3 regions of the Evansella cellulosilytica DSM 2522 genome follow, and region 3 is predicted to be linked to each of the others. Evidence: riboswitches for the same ligand, from Rfam matches in the RefSeq annotation. Region 3 holds a riboswitch; each other region holds the start of a gene.
The links. A riboswitch is a leader RNA that binds a small molecule or an ion and turns the genes downstream of it on or off. The one in region 3 is predicted to bind lysine.
Positions count from the first base shown of each region.

Region 1: another riboswitch for lysine. It lies ahead of lysA (diaminopimelate decarboxylase); the one in region 3 lies ahead of BCELL_RS15595 (aspartate kinase).
Region 2: another riboswitch for lysine. It lies ahead of dapA (4-hydroxy-tetrahydrodipicolinate synthase); the one in region 3 lies ahead of BCELL_RS15595 (aspartate kinase).

Region 1 is NC_014829.1:1,985,006-1,990,483, forward strand. Features, by position in the region: gene BCELL_RS09025 (stage V sporulation protein AA) at 1-479, shown strand, start outside; gene BCELL_RS09030 (stage V sporulation protein AB) at 472-888, shown strand; gene spoVAEA (stage V sporulation protein SpoVABEA) at 931-1,512, shown strand; gene BCELL_RS09040 (spore germination protein) at 1,493-2,977, shown strand; lysine riboswitch at 3,041-3,216, shown strand; gene lysA (diaminopimelate decarboxylase) at 3,333-4,667, shown strand; gene BCELL_RS09050 (peptidylprolyl isomerase) at 4,811-5,245, shown strand.
Region 2 is NC_014829.1:2,421,166-2,426,643, forward strand. Features, by position in the region: gene BCELL_RS11045 (ATPase domain-containing protein) at 1-509, opposite strand, end outside; gene gltC (glutamate biosynthesis transcriptional regulator GltC) at 633-1,514, opposite strand; gene gdhA (NADP-specific glutamate dehydrogenase) at 1,680-3,050, shown strand; lysine riboswitch at 3,137-3,327, shown strand; gene dapA (4-hydroxy-tetrahydrodipicolinate synthase) at 3,483-4,370, shown strand; gene BCELL_RS11065 (3'-5' exonuclease) at 4,442-5,104, shown strand; gene BCELL_RS11070 (hypothetical protein) at 5,348-5,478, shown strand, end outside.
Region 3 is NC_014829.1:3,358,709-3,364,186, reverse strand. Features, by position in the region: gene trxA (thioredoxin) at 18-332, shown strand; gene uvrC (excinuclease ABC subunit UvrC) at 573-2,351, shown strand; lysine riboswitch at 2,446-2,627, shown strand; gene BCELL_RS15595 (aspartate kinase) at 2,875-4,113, shown strand; gene BCELL_RS15590 (YslB family protein) at 4,181-4,624, opposite strand; gene BCELL_RS15585 (TrkH family potassium uptake protein) at 4,792-5,478, shown strand, end outside.

The DNA.
Region 1 (5,478 bases), 1.4 Mb from region 3:
ATAAAGTCGACATGAGTAAGAAGTTATATGTGATTGATTCCATGTTTATTGTAAACAAGATACAGCAATTGATAAAAAATGTAGATGTTCAAGTAATAGGTCCAACCCAAACAATCGTGTATAGCAAACAGAAGAATAACTTTAAGCAACCCGTGTTGTTGCTATTTGTTTGGTGTTTACTTTTCATCGGTGCTGGATTAGCGATTATGAATTTTCACGAAGATGTGAGTATGCAGGAAGTGCATTTGAAATTATATGAGTCCATTACAGGAGAAACTGTAGAACATCCTATTTTATTACAAATACCATACTCAATTGGTCTTGGATTAGGTATGATTTTATTTTTTAATCATGTATTTAGGAAACGAATTAACGAAGAACCAAGTCCTATGGAAATAGAAATGTTTAATTATCAGGAAAATATGGATAGGTACGTATCCGTCTATGAGAATGAGGCCTGGAAGGAAAGAGATGGTTAGTTTCATACTTTTGATGTTCATAGGACTAGCAGGTGGGTTAGCTGTAGGGAGTGGTTTCGTCGCTTTTTTAACAGTGTTAGGAGTAATTCCAAGGTTAGCTGACTTGACTCGATCTGAAAAAAGTCTTCGTTATTATGAAGTGGCCATTGTACTAGGAGCTCTAGCAGGTGTGTGGTTCAGTTTAGGTGAACCTCATCTTTCGTTTCCAACGCCTATTGTAATAGCAATTGGTTTATTGTGTGGAATGTTTATTGGTTTATTAGCAGCTGCATTAACGGAAGTACTTAATGTGTTCCCGATTCTTGCAAAGCGTATTGGGATGAAAAACAAAGTGAATTTGCTACTATGGGCAATTGTGCTTGGAAAAATACTCGGTTCCTTATATCACTGGTTATTTTTCGTTCGCTAAGTAAGTAAAGTAGTGAGCTTACTAGAACAAAGGAGCGATTACATGAAATTGATGAAGCAGGTTATATTAGTCACTGATGGAGATGCATCAGCAAGGGAGGCTGTTGATTATGTCTCCAAAGAGCTTCAATGTGAATTAATATCAGAATCAAGTGGCAATCCTACAAGAATTAATAGTGATACATTAATACAATTAATTTTAAATGCAAAGAAAGATTTAGTGCTCGTTTTATTTGATGATTGCGGTTTCCCCGATGAAGGTCCTGGCGAATCCGTTTTAATTGATGTCGTTCAATGCCCCAATATAAAAATATTAGGTGCCATTGCTGTAGCATCACAATCTTATTCACACGAATGGACGAGGATTGATGTCAGTATTGACAGAAACGGTACATTAACAGAGTTCGGTGTAGATAAGGATGGAATTAGAGATACGGAAGTCGGTAGACTGCGAGGGGATACGGTGTCAGTACTAGATCAATTATCAATTCCGATGATTGTTGGGATTGGTGACATTGGTAAAATGGGAGGTAAAGATGCTATAAAAATGGGGGCTCCTATTACAAAACAAGCGATCGAATTAATTATAGAAAGGAGTGGTTACAATGGATCCAGTACACGATAAAGTCAATCAGCCAATCTCTAGAAATAGTAGAGAAAATGAAAAAAACTTTACTGAAAGAGTCGGAATCGGCACAAGCTTTGATGTTGGTATTCGCAAGCTTTACATATTGGATAAAGAAATCCAATTTTATTTTGTAAACGGACTTTGTGATATCCAGTATACAATTGAACTGTTAAAAGAATTGATGTACTTGGACGCCAATGAAGTAAAAGAAAATAATGTTAGAGAACAGATAGAAAATCGATTAACCCATGTTCAAGTAGAGCATGTAAAAACGGTAGATGATGCAATTGGCCAATTGTTAGCTGGTTTAATCGTCATCATCGTTGAAGGTGAACCGGATGCCATTATTATCGATGTTCGAAGTTATCCTGGTAGAGGTCCAGAAGAGCCGGATACGGAACGAGTTGTTCGTGGAAGTCGTGATGGATACACTGAAAATATTATAGAAAATACGGCTCTGACTAGAAGAAGGATCCGTGATGAAAACTTAAGAAACGAAATAATGAGAATTGGTCGTAGGTCAAAAACAGATGTATGTATTAGTTATATTGATGGAGTTGCAGATCCAAATCTAGTCGAGGTAATCCGGAAAGAATTAGAGAATATTGACATTGACGGATTAACGATGGCGGATAAAGTTGTAGAGGAGTTTGTAGTTAAGCAAGGAGCAAATCCGTTCCCTATCGTAAGATATACTGAAAGGCCTGATGTAGCAGCAACTCACATATTAGAAGGACATGTTATTGTCATTGTTGATGCATCACCAAGTGTGATTATTTTTCCAACTACTTTCTTTCACCATGTACAACATGCAGAAGAGTATCGGCAAGCCCCTCTCGTTGGAACTTTCTTACGTTGGGTGAGGTTTTCGGGTATGCTCTTTTCATTATTTATACTACCATTATGGTTATTAATGGTGTTAGAACCAGGGTTATTACCTGATAATCTTGATTATATTGGGCCAGATGAAACAACAAACGTACCGGTTTTTGCGCAAATATTTGTTGCAGAATTAGGAATAGAATTGTTGAGGATGGCTGCTATTCATACCCCTTCCCCGCTAGCGACAGCATTAGGTTTAGTTGCAGCACTTCTAATTGGTGAAATAGCAATAGAGGTCGGGCTATTAATTCCAGAAGTCATACTTTACGTAGCTATAGGAGCGATAGGCATGTTTGCAACGCCTAGTTATGAACTTGCTTTAGCTTTGAAGATGTTACGTCTAGTGCTGCTAGTTTTAGTTGGTCTATTTCATGCACCAGGGTTTGTCATTGGTACGACAATATTCTTTGTTGCACTAGCTTGTATTAGGTCTCTAAATGTACCGTATTTATGGCCATTTCTACCGTTTTATCCAGTTGCAGCCTTAGATGTTTTAATAAGGCAAGCAATGCCGATTAAGCGCCGTAGACCTAGTATTGTAAAGCCACAGGACGCAGTGAAGCAATCTAATAGCAATTAACTTCTTGAAACAATAAGGAAGATATGATATCGTTGAAAACAGCATAAATGATAATAAAATATACCATGCGTTAGGGGCGCAAAACGAATGAGTACATTACTGGAGTTAATGGCGAGCACTGAAAGTAATGGAAAGGTCAATTTGCCGAAGTGTTTTAAGGAGCCAACTTAAAATGCTGGGGTGTTGTTTAATAGGCAACACACTGTCACTGTTTTTAGCAGTGGAGTACTATCCGATGGATTGAATGTTTACGTCAAAGGATAACGGATGGGATTTGCTCCGTTATCCTTTTTACACGTCTATATTATATATTGGCTATATCATTTTTATATGGCCAGTGAGAGGAGTAACAACGATGGATTTACATGGTACGGGGAAAATAAATGAACAAGGGCACTTAGAAATTGGAGGGGTAGATACGACGAAGCTTGTGGAGAAGTATGGCACTCCTTTGTTCGTATACGATGTAAAGGATATTGTAAATAGAGCACAAGCATTTAAAAGTGCTTTTGAAGAGGAAAATATTGAATATCAAGTTGCATATGCCAGTAAAGCGTTTAGTTCCATTGCAATGTTCCAGTTAATAGACGAACTAGGTTTAAGCTTAGATGTTGTATCTGGTGGTGAACTTTACACTGCATTAAAATCTAATTTTCCGGTAGAAAGAATTCATTTTCACGGAAATAACAAAAGTCCTGATGAAATAGAAATGGCGGTAAAAGAAGGAATAGGATGCATTGTTGTTGATAATTTTACGGAATTATCATGGTTGATGGCAATTACGCAATCATTAAAAAAAGAAATGAAAGTTCTTATTCGCATTACTCCAGGTGTGGAAGCACATACGCATGAATATATTTCAACTGGACAAGAGGATTCTAAATTTGGTTTTGATATACAAAGTGGGCAAGCAGAAAAGGCAATCATGATGATTCAAGAACATCAATATGTTCAACTGGAAGGGGTTCACTCTCATATTGGTTCACAAATCTTTGAGACTGATGGATTTACCTCTGCGGTGGAGGCCATTTATAATCACCTTTTAACATGGAAGAACAAGCTTGGTTATGAGCCTAACGTTTTAAATCTTGGCGGTGGTTTCGGTATCAAGTATACTATCGAAGATGAACCACTTCCATTAGAAGAATATGTTCAAGCGATGGTGAAAGCAGTAAAACATTATGCGCAAAAATTTAACATGACACTACCTGAGGTATGGATTGAACCTGGAAGATCTTTAGTAGGAGAAGCAGGTACAACGATTTATTCTATCGGATCAAGAAAAGAAATACCGGGCATTCGGACGTATGTTTCGGTTGATGGTGGGATGACGGATAATATCAGACCGGCATTATATCAAGCGAAATATGCTGCTCAAATAGCTAATAAAATGGACGGGAAAAGCGAAGAGCTTGTATCTATTGCTGGAAAGTGCTGCGAGAGTGGAGATATGTTAATTTGGGATATAGAGTTACCAAAAACAGAGGCTGGTGATTTGCTCGCAGTTTTTTCAACGGGAGCATACGGTTATTCGATGGCCAATAATTACAATAGAATTCTCCGACCAGCAGTTATTTTTGTAGAGGATGGTCAAGAACAATGTGTAATAAAGAGAGAATCTTATGAAGACTTAGTAAAAAATGAAGTGTCATATCGAAGCAATACAAAAAACTTAGCTAACAGTTTATAAAAGGGTACTAATACAGAACTAGGTTGTTTAAAAAGTGTGGACACTTTGGGGCAACCTAGTTTTATTTCTATTATCAAATAGTGTACAATGGGATGGATGTAAAATGAATACATTAATTACATAAACTCAGGAGGATTAACAATATGAAAAAAGGCACAATCACAATGGAGAATGGCGAAAAAATTCAAATCGAATTTTTCCCTAATGAAGCACCAGGGACAGTAGAAAACTTTGAAAAGTTAGCAAACGAAGGCTTTTATAACGGACTTACTTTTCACAGAGTAATCCCTAGTTTCGTGGCACAAGGTGGATGTCCATTAGGAACAGGAACGGGTGGAAGTGGAAAAACAATAAAGTGTGAAACAGAAGGTAATCCACATAAGCACGTACAAGGATCTTTATCAATGGCACATGCTGGAAAGGACACTGGAAGTAGTCAGTTCTTTATCGTACACGAGCCACAGCCACATTTAGACGGCGTTCATACAGTTTTTGGACAAGTTACAGAAGGTATGGATGCTGTATTGAAGATTAAGCAAGGCGATGTAATGGAAGAAGTCAAAGTATTTGAAGAGTAAACATATGGGTACTCGTTCAAGTGATAAAAAGAAATATTTGAACAGTAGTCTGAAAAAGGTTGATTAATAAGGGCACTGAAAAAGTATAAAACAACTTTTTCAGTGCCTTTTAAAGCCTTGCCCCGCAGCACCGAGGATATACTTCTTGAATACAATAAAAGATGTTTCGACGGATACAGCAAAATGAGAAAATATTTTTGAAAGTATGATGCTGGAAAGTGATTGAAATTAAT
Region 2 (5,478 bases), 940 kb from region 3:
ATTTCTTCTTCCGATTTATTAGTTTGTTCATGAATTAATATAGAAGATAAACGATGCTTCCTTAAAATATTTCTTATTGTATAAATATTGTCTCTCGCTTCTTTTTGATTTTCCATTCCAAAGCTAAAGAGGCTCAAGCTATCAATAACAATTCTTTTACAATTAATTTCTTTTATTACTTGATCAAAAATACCATTGGATTTTTTCATTTGCTCTAACAAAACATCTGGAGATATACAAATAACCCTTAGCTTATTTTCCTTTTCAAGAGATTTTATATCCCACCCGAATGAATCCATATCGTTATATATTTGATCTGGAAACTCTTCAAATGTAATATAAATTCCGGATTCATTGTTGTTTAATGCGCCATCATATAGAAATTGCATTCCTAATATAGTTTTGCCTGTTCCTGGCGCTCCTTCTAGCAATATAGAAGAACCAGTAGGAAATCCCCCATTTAAAATATAGTCTAATCCTTCTATACCTGATGTCGTATATGTATACATTGATGGTCCCCCTTTTGCTTATACGAATACCCCTTTCATTATACAGAAATATAAGAGACAAAAGGCTACATAAATAAAAAAATGTAAAAAACTACTATATAATAGAAATAAATAGATTGTACATTAATAAAAATTAGTAATAAAATTGTAAAATAATTGTTCAGTTGGTAAAAGTGAACGGTCTTTTGGAGTAATAATACCGACAGATCTTTTCAAATTTGGCTTTCTTAATGGTATCTTTACTGTTGATTTAGGAATACTATCCATTAATGTCATTTCTGGCATTAATGTAACCCCAAGACCAGCTGACACTAAACCTTTTAAGGCATCTACGTCATCACCTTCAAAAGCGATTTTTGGTTCAAAGCCAATCTCTTGGCATGCATCCAACACGATCTTTCTATAAGTAAACCCTTCTGGAAGAAGTACAAAGGGATCGTCAATAAGGTCTAATAAATCTATTGTTTTATAATATGCCATTGGATGGTTTGCTGGTAATAGTGCGACAACATTTTCGTGAAATAATACTTTAGTATCTATATTTCTTTCTTCTTTAACAATAGGTGCTATTAATGCCAAATTGAAATAACCTTTCCTAACACTGTCAACGAGTTCATTGTAGAGTGCTTGCTTCAGATGAAATTGTGCCTCAGGATATAGTTGGCGAAATGCGTAAATAGCTCTCGGCAGTGTGTATGCCGCAAGACTACTTGGAAATGCAATACGAACAGTACCCTTTTCTGGCTCTAAATAATCTAACACTTCTTTTTTTGCGTCCTCCATTAAGTTCATTGCATGCTTTACTCTTTCTAAAAATAACTTACCGATTGGCGTTAATTTAACAGATCTACCATCTCGAATAAATAAATCGACACCTAATTCTTTCTCTAAATTAAAGATTTGTCTACTAACAGCCGATTGTGCAACATGTAGCGCATAAGCTGCATCTGTAACATGCTCACGATCTGCAACTTCAATGAAATATTTGATCTGTCTAAATTCCAATGTTACTCCCTCCTTACCGACGGATCTATAAAAAGCATAGGTGTTATCTGTTTTTGATATTGTTTACGTGATTATTAAATTATAAAATACAGCATAGTAGAAAATCTAACATATTTTTAAATTCGTCACTATTTTTTAACATTTATTTTCACTAGGAGGTTAAATATGAGTACAGCAGTAAAAGAAAACCAAGAAGTACAACATTATGTTAACGGTGTATATGAGCAAGTAAAAAAAAGCAATGCGCATGAGACTGAGTTTTTACAAGCGGTAAAGGAAGTGTTAGATTCATTAGTTCCTGTTTTAGCTAAAAACCCTCAGTATATAAAGCATGCAATATTAGAAAGAATGGTTGAACCTGAAAGAACGATTTCTTTTAGAGTTCCTTGGGTAGACGATCAAGGGAATGTAAAAGTGAATCGTGGTTATCGTGTCCAGTTTAATAGTGCTATTGGTCCTTATAAAGGTGGGTTAAGATTTCACCCATCAGTGAATCAGAGTATTATCAAGTTTTTAGGATTTGAACAAATATTTAAAAATTCTTTAACTGGACAACCTATTGGTGGCGGTAAAGGTGGATCTGACTTTGATCCTAAAGGGAAATCCGATTTTGAAATTATGAGATTTACACAAAGTTTTATGTCTGAATTAAGTAAGTATATAGGACCTGATACAGATGTACCAGCTGGAGACATTGGTGTTGGGGCTAGAGAAATTGGCTATATGTTTGGGCAGTATAAAAAAATGCGCGGTGCCTATGAAGCAGGAGTACTAACAGGTAAAGGTGTAGGTTATGGAGGAAGTCTTGCCCGTAAAGAAGCTACCGGTTACGGCACAGTGTATTTTGTTAATGAGATGCTAAAAAGTAAAGGCTTGAGTTTTAAAGACAGTACAGTTGTCGTATCAGGGTCAGGAAATGTTTCGATCTATGCTATGGAAAAAGCAATGGAACTTGGTGCTAAAATCCTAGCATGTAGTGACTCAAGTGGATATGTATATGATCGAAATGGCATTGACTTAAATACTGTTAAACGCTTAAAAGAAGTAGAAGGTAAAAGAATTTCTGAATATGTGAAGGAACATCCTGGTTCAGTTTTTTATGAAGGTTTTGGGGGTATTTGGAAAATACCTTGTGACATTGCGCTTCCTTGTGCTACACAAAATGAAATCGATGAAGAAGCTGCGAAACTATTAGTTGCAAATGGCGTAAAAGCCATTGGTGAAGGTGCTAATATGCCTTCCACTTTAGAAGCTGTAGATGTGTTTCTTGAAAACAATGTACTGTTTGGCCCTGCTAAAGCAGCTAATGCTGGAGGAGTAGCAGTATCAGCACTTGAAATGGCTCAAAATAGTGCAAGACTATCTTGGACTTTTGACGAGGTTGATGGAAAGCTAAAAGAGATTATGACAAATATTTACAACGACAGCTTAAAAGCGGCAGAGGAATATGGTGTTCCAGGTAACCTTGTAGTTGGAGCGAACATTGCTGGTTTTGTCAAAGTAGCGGATGCTATGATTACGCAAGGGGTCATATAAGTCCCCCACTCCTAACATTTGCATTACGAAAGTAAATTTGTTAGAGTAAAATAAAGTTCATATTCTTAACTTCAATCCTAATTTGAAGTGAGTTTAGAGGTGCAAAAACCATTAGTACACTTTTAGAGGATGATGAGATCCTATGAAAAATGTGGAAAGGGGAATTTGCCGAAGCGGCATACTACTCACAAGTATGTTGCTGGTTCTGTCATTGAATAAGTGCAGGACTGTCATATAGTTCATTTTTAATGACACTATATGGAGGGCTATCTCACGCTAGAATAATCATTTAGTAAACTGATATCTAGCAGCAACGATGTCCTCGTTGCTGCTTTTTTATGTTTAAGTAATGATTGTTCACCTGATTTAGCTCTATTCACGAACTTTTTTCGACTAGTCGAAACTAAAATCTGTTGAATAGAGGTGCTTTACATGAATTTTGGAACATTAATAACTGCGATGATTACGCCATTCGATCATGATGAAGAAATTGATTATCCGGCAACTAAATCACTGATTCACTATTTAATTGACAATGGATCCGACAGCATTGTCATTGGAGGAACAACAGGTGAATCTCCTACATTGACAATAGAAGAAAAAACTGATTTTTTTAAGTATGTAGTAAAAGAAGTAGACGGGAGGATTCCTGTAATAGCTGGTACAGGAACAAACAGCACAAAATCATCTATACAGCTAACAAAAATTGCTGAAGAGAGCGGTGTTGATGCTGCGATGCTTGTTGCTCCTTATTATAATAAGCCAAGTCAGGAAGGGATATATCGACACTTTGAAAAAATTGCTCATAGTACCTCCCTCCCAATCATGCTTTATAATATTCCTGGGCGTTGCTCTGTTAACATAGACCCAAATACTATTATTAAGCTCTCAAACATTGACAATATTGTGGCAGTGAAAGAAGCCAGTGGAGATATAAATGCTATTGCCGCAATTGCTGAAAAAACGTATGATTCGTTTTATGTATACTGTGGTGATGATAGTTTAACATTACCTACTCTTTCGGTTGGTGGTCATGGTGTTGTTTCAGTAGCATCACACATATTAGGGAGTGAAATGAAAGAAATGATTGATGCCCATGAAACTGGAAATGCATTATTGGCAAAACAGTTACATCAAGAATTATTACCAATGATGCATGCTCTATTTATTGCTCCAAATCCAACACCTGTTAAAGCAGCACTAGAAATGTTTGGAATAAATGCTGGCTCAGTAAGAATGCCATTAGTACCTTTAACTCAGGAAGAGTCAAAAGTATTATATGAATGTTTACAACATAAGCTGCTGTCTAGAGCTGTTTAATTATATCCCCTCCCCTTCTATCGTTTAAAAATGTGTTAAAATACAAATGAATAAGAAGAGGAGGCTTCATTTTGATTGCAGTAGTATACGACTTAGAACTCGTGAAACGATTCAAAAAAGGACAGTTGAGTGAAATTATTGAGATTGGTGCATGTAAGGTAGACTTAACATCTCTTAAAATAATTGACGATATCCAAATTTATATGCTCCCGAAAAATGGATATATTCCGAAGAGCTCCAGAAAGTTTATCAATATGACTCAAGATGATGTTAAAAGTGCGATACCCTTTTCAGATGGCATGAAGAAATTCATTTTTTGGCTACAAAAAGAAGAAGATTATTTTCTATGTTCTTGGGGAAAAGACGATAAAGTACACTTCATCGATCAATGTCTTCGAAATAACATGAAGTTAAAGTGGTTTAAGAATTACAATGATATTCAGCCACAAATCGGAAAAGCATTAAAACAAAATACGAAAAATCAGTTAGGCTTAAAAAATGCGCTACATTTAGCAAATATTGAGCCCGTTGGTCAAGCGCATAGAGGTATTGATGACACGATTAACACCGCATTGTTATTAATAAAATACTTTGATGAAGTTACATTACGTACTAACATGATTACTGAAAAAGAATTAAATCTTTTCGAATCGAAACGTAAAAAAAGGCGAAATCGCCCCCACTCTAAAAGTGAGAAACAAATAAAACATATACACTCCACTGATAAAATATAAAGGTTGGCCAAGAACTAAACTTCTGGTCAACCTTTATTTCATTTTAATATTAATTATTGTGAAGTTGCTAACACGTTACAAATTAGTATAACCACTTGCTACTACCTATGGCATAAACGCTCCAAAACATTTTCAAAAAACAGGCGTCCTCCCTATTTCATTTAATTAGCTGGTACATACGCTAATCGTATAGAAGGAAATAAGAGTATAAATTTCCTGAATTAAATATAAAGGGTGTGGCTAATGTCAGTAAACTATTACTACCAATTATGTCAAGATAACATCGGCCAGGATGTAGAAATTACAGATCATCACGGAAAGAAGTACTTTGGTAAAATTGAAAAAGTAGACCATGAAAATGTTTATTTACGTCA
Region 3 (5,478 bases):
TGAGGAGGAATTTTGGAATGGCAATCGTTAACGTATCAGATCAAAACTTTGCCGCTGAAACAGGTGAAGGCGTAGTATTAGCAGATTTTTGGGCGCCATGGTGTGGCCCTTGTAAAATGATCGCTCCAGTATTAGAGGAGTTAGACGGTGAAATGGGCGACAAAGTAAAAATTGTAAAGCTTGACGTCGATGAGAATCAAGAAACTGCTGGGAAGTTCGGTGTTATGAGTATCCCAACACTGCTCGTATTTAAAGATGGGCAAGTCGTTGATCAAGTTGTTGGCTTCCAACCGAAAGAACAGTTAGCAAGCTTATTAAATAAGCACATATAATATTTAAAAAACTGAGTGATGTAAAATCATTCAGTTTTTTCTTTGTTAACCTAATATTGTGAAATTTGCCTCACATCAACTTCCTCCTAGATAGTTTTATTAGCCAATAACGACTTCAAGAAATTGTAAAGTATACCTCCTATTAAATCCTGTATAATAAAATGCACCTTTATGATAAATTTATAAATATAAACGAAGTGATATTAGTAATTGGGTTCAATATAAAAGGGGAGAACAAAAATGCCAGAATTAAAGGAGAAATTATCGTTAGTGCCAGCACAGCCTGGCTGCTATTTAATGAAAAATAAACATGGAACGATTATTTATGTAGGGAAAGCGAAGTTACTAAGAAATCGCGTCCGCTCTTATTTTACTGGTTCTCATGATAAAAAAACTCAACGCCTCGTTTCGGAAATACGAGACTTTGAATATATTGTCACTTCATCAAATATAGAGGCTTTACTTCTCGAGCAAAATCTTATTAAAAAGCATGAACCAAAATATAATGTACTCTTGAAGGATGATAAAAGTTATCCTTATTTAAAAATTACGAAAGAGGAGCACCCTCGCTTAATTACTACGAGAAAGGTCAAAAAAGATGGTGGGAAATATTTTGGCCCATATCCGAATGTGCACGCTGCTAATGAAACGAAAAAATTGTTGGATCGCCTATATCCGCTAAGGAAATGCCGCACGTTACCTGATAGAGTTTGTTTATATTATCATATCGGACAATGCTTAGCTCCGTGCGAGTTTGATGTTACACAAGAAAAAAATCAAGAAATGGTGCAAGAAATTACTAAATTTTTAAATGGTGGTCATAAGGAGATTAAAGAAAACTTAACGAATAAAATGCTAGAAGCATCTGAAGAGTTGAACTTTGAACGTGCGCAAGAATTGAGAGACCAAGTACAGCACATAGAAGCCGTGATGGAAAAGCAAAAAATGACGATGACAGATGAAGTTGATCGAGATGTATTTGGTTATGCATATGACAAAGGTTGGATGTGCGTCCAAGTATTTTTTATTAGACAAGGTAAATTGATTGAAAGAGATGTTTCTATGTTTCCAATGTACCAAGAGCCAGAGGATGATTTTTACACATATGTTGGGCAGTTTTATTTAAACGATCAACATCGTAAACCGAAGGAGATATTAATTCCGGAAGTGATAGATGAGGCTGTCGTACAAGAGTTTATTCAAGTGAAGACGTTTAAACCTAAAAAAGGACAAAAGAAGCAATTAGTTGACCTTGCTAATAAAAATGCACAAATAGCCTTAAAGGAGAAATTCGATCTTATAGAGCGAGATGAGCAAAAAACGATCGTTGCAATTGAACGTCTCGGTGCTGCACTAAATATAGAAACGCCTCATCGAATCGAAGCTTTTGATAACTCTAATATTCAAGGAGTCGATCCTGTATCTGCGATGGTTTCTTTTTTGGATGGTAAGCCAGATAAAAAGAACTATCGTAAATACAAAGTGAAAGATGTAGAGGGACCTGATGACTATGAATCGATGAGAGAAGTTGTTCGAAGAAGATATATAAGGTTGCTGAAAGAAAATCAACCACTTCCTGACTTAATTGTAATCGATGGAGGAAAAGGACAAATTTCTGCTGCGCAAGGTGTGTTAGAGGACGAGCTCGGCATTTATATTCCTGTTTGCGGCCTCGTAAAGGATGAAAAGCACCGTACTTCACAACTTATGATCGGAGATCCGGCTGAGGTCGTTCCTTTGAAAAGAACGAGTCAGGAGTTTTATTTACTCCAAAGAATTCAAGATGAAGTGCACCGATTTGCCATTACGTTTCATAGAAACGTAAGAAAGCAATCAATGTTTTCTTCTATACTTGATGATGTTGAGGGAATTGGAGAAAAGAGAAAAAGGGAACTTTTAAAGCATTTTGGATCGTTAAAGCGAATAAAGGAAGCTAATATAGAGGAAATTGAAGGTGTAGGTATACCAAAGTTAGTTGCTAAAGCGCTATTCGATAAAATACAAGAAGAGGAGCAATAATCGTAATTGCAAAAAAAAAATGTATTTGATAAACTACTATTTGTGTAATATTTCCTTACAAAAAAATAAAAATTCATAACTTTTTGCTCTTAGGAGTGAAGGTAGAGGTGCGAAAACCATCAGTAAACTATGAGAGAAGGTTGAGCTTCAAAGATCATAGCTTGAAAGGGGAATTCGCCGAAGAAGAAATGTTTTCTCAACGACAATCTTCTGGATCTGTATTGAATAAGTACAGAACTGTCATGCAGGAGAACTGCATGGAGCACTATCTCACGGAGCGGCTTTGTATGTATCATATTTTAAAAGTCGTATTCGACAGTGGGATATAGCCTACTGTCGTTTTTTATTTTATTTTTGTCGAAACCTCATGAAAAATTTCAGTTTAATTAAAGCTGAATAGGGTATGTTAGCTTCATACTTTCATAGGTTTCATCCGTGAGCTATCTTTATTGATTATGTTCTATTAAATAGGGCAGAGAGTACAATGAAATGTATGTTTGAATCAAAAGAGGAGGCGTTCATGTTGGCAACGATTGTTCAGAAGTTCGGAGGGACTTCTGTAGGAGATGTAACAAAAATTAAAAGAGCAGCTGAAAAGGTGAAAGCTGCAATGGAAGCAGGTAACAAAGTAGTTACCGTTGTATCTGCGATGGGGAAATCAACCGACGCGTTAGTAGGATTAGCGCAAGATATAAGTGAGCATCCTGATAAAAGAGAAATGGATATGCTATTAAGTACTGGTGAGCAAGTAACGATGTCCTTAATGGTTATGGCTTTAAAGGAAATCGGTATTGATGCCGTTTCGTTTACTGGTTGGCAAGCGGGGATTAAAACGGAGCCTATTCACCAAAACGCTAGAATAATGGGAATTGAGACAGATAGAGTGCAATCCGCTTTAGATGAAAATAAAGCTGTAATAGTAGCTGGTTTTCAAGGGATGACGGAAAGCGGTGAGATAACAACGCTTGGTCGTGGTGGTTCTGATACAACTGCAGTAGCGTTGGCTGCTGCCCTTAAAGCTGAATCATGTTCTATTTTTACAGATGTTACTGGTGTTTATACTTGTGACCCTAGAACTGCTAAAAAAGCTCGACAACTACATAGCATTTCCTATGATGAAATGCTGGAGCTTGCAAACTTAGGTGCTGGAGTATTGCATCCTAGAGCAGTTGAATTTGCAAAGAACTATAATGTACCACTTATTGTTAGATCAAGCATGGTTGATAAAGAAGGAACGATTGTAGAGGAGGAAGCGTCAATGGAACAAAATTTAGCAGTACGAGGATTAGCTTTTGAAGGTGCAGTGACAAAAATTACAATTGAACATTTACCGAATAACTTTAATACAATGTCAAATGTGTTCTCAGCACTTGCGGAATCGGGCATTGATGTCGACATTATCATTCAACAAATGACAGGCAAAAATGAAATGAATATATCTTTTTCCATTCACACACATGAATTGACAGAAGCGCTTTCTATTTTAGAGAAAAATAAAGAGGAATTAGGTTACGAGCATATTCGTCACGAGGATAACTTGGCAAAAGTATCAATAGTTGGTTCTGGTATGGTTTCAAACCCTGGTGTTGCCGCAAACATGTTTACAGTACTTTCTGAGCAAGAAGTTTCTATTAAAATGGTAAGTACGTCAGAAATTAAAGTATCTGTTGTCATACCTGAAGTAGATATGGTGAAATCAGTGGAAGCACTTCACACCGCATTTGACTTAGATGTGCGAGAAGAAGCGAAAGTAACATCATAGTAACAATAAATGGGGACTCATAAGGTTAGCCTTTTGAGTCCCCATTTTTTTCTAAAATAAATATTTATTAGTCCTTATAAATAGGATCGGAGTTATCCCAACGAACGATGATCCGACACGTTAAAGGCTTTTTCTTTTTCACTTCATATGTGGCCTCTGTCACATACTGTGTTTGCTGCTCAGTCCATTGCGCTAAAAAACCACATTCTAAAGTCACAGGGCGTTCGTGTATCATAAGGGGAGCTACTAATTCGTAATGTTTTTCGGTCCTTTTTTCTTTTAAGAGAGAAAGTGTTCCCCAGTTCGCCTTTTCAAAAAAAAGTGAGAGGTCATCTAATTGCTCTGTTTTAAGCTTTCTCGCAACTGATTTTCCTGCCCAGTATAAAATACTTTCCTCATCTTCCCCTAATAGTTCAGGTAATAATACATGGCGAAGAAGATGATTACTATAAGCTGAAACCTCCATATTGAGTTCTTCAATTGTGTCAATCCACTGTTTCTTCTTGGCCATTGCATTCATCCTTCATTTGTTAATCTGTAAACTTATTCTTTTATTATATTACCACATACATGATTCATTCGGATAAAAATTATCCATGAATTTCTTGGACAAACTATAGTATATATGTTAATCCCGTGTTATACTATTACCCGATTTATAGGCGGAGGTAATGTTAAATGAATCTTGGTATGAGTAAGTTTTTAAGTCCTTTTAGGATTATTGTATTTTCTTACATAATAGCAATGTTTGTATTTAGTATTTTTTTATACTTACCAATATCAGCGCAGCCTGGTGTAAACGTTACCTACTCTGAGGCTCTTTTCACATCAGTAAGTGCAGTAAGTGTCACAGGACTTACTGTCGTAAACGTTTCTGAAACTTATAGTGGTTTCGGTGTTTTTATATTAGCGTTAGCGATTCAATTAGGTGGAATTGGTGTGATGACACTAGGGACATTCATTTGGCTCGTATTCGGTAGGAAAATAAATCTTTCCCAACGTATGCTTATCATGGTAGACCACAATCAAATTGCTTTTTCTGGTCTCGTTAATTTAATGCGTGGAATTTTGTTTGTCGCTTTAGGAATAGAAATAATAGGTGCATTAATACTGGGAACGTATTTCTTAAACTATTTTGATACAGTTGGAGAGGCATACTATCAAGGTGCCTTTGCCGCATTATCAGCTTTTACGAATGCCGGCTTTGACGTTACAGGAGCTTCTTTAATTCCATTCGTTGATGATTACTTTGTTCAATTAGTTTCCATTCTTTTAATTTTCGCTGGAGCAATTGGATTCCCTGTATTAATGGAGTTAAAGGAGTATTTTACTTCGAAGGATAGAAGTTTTAGGTTTAGCTTGTTT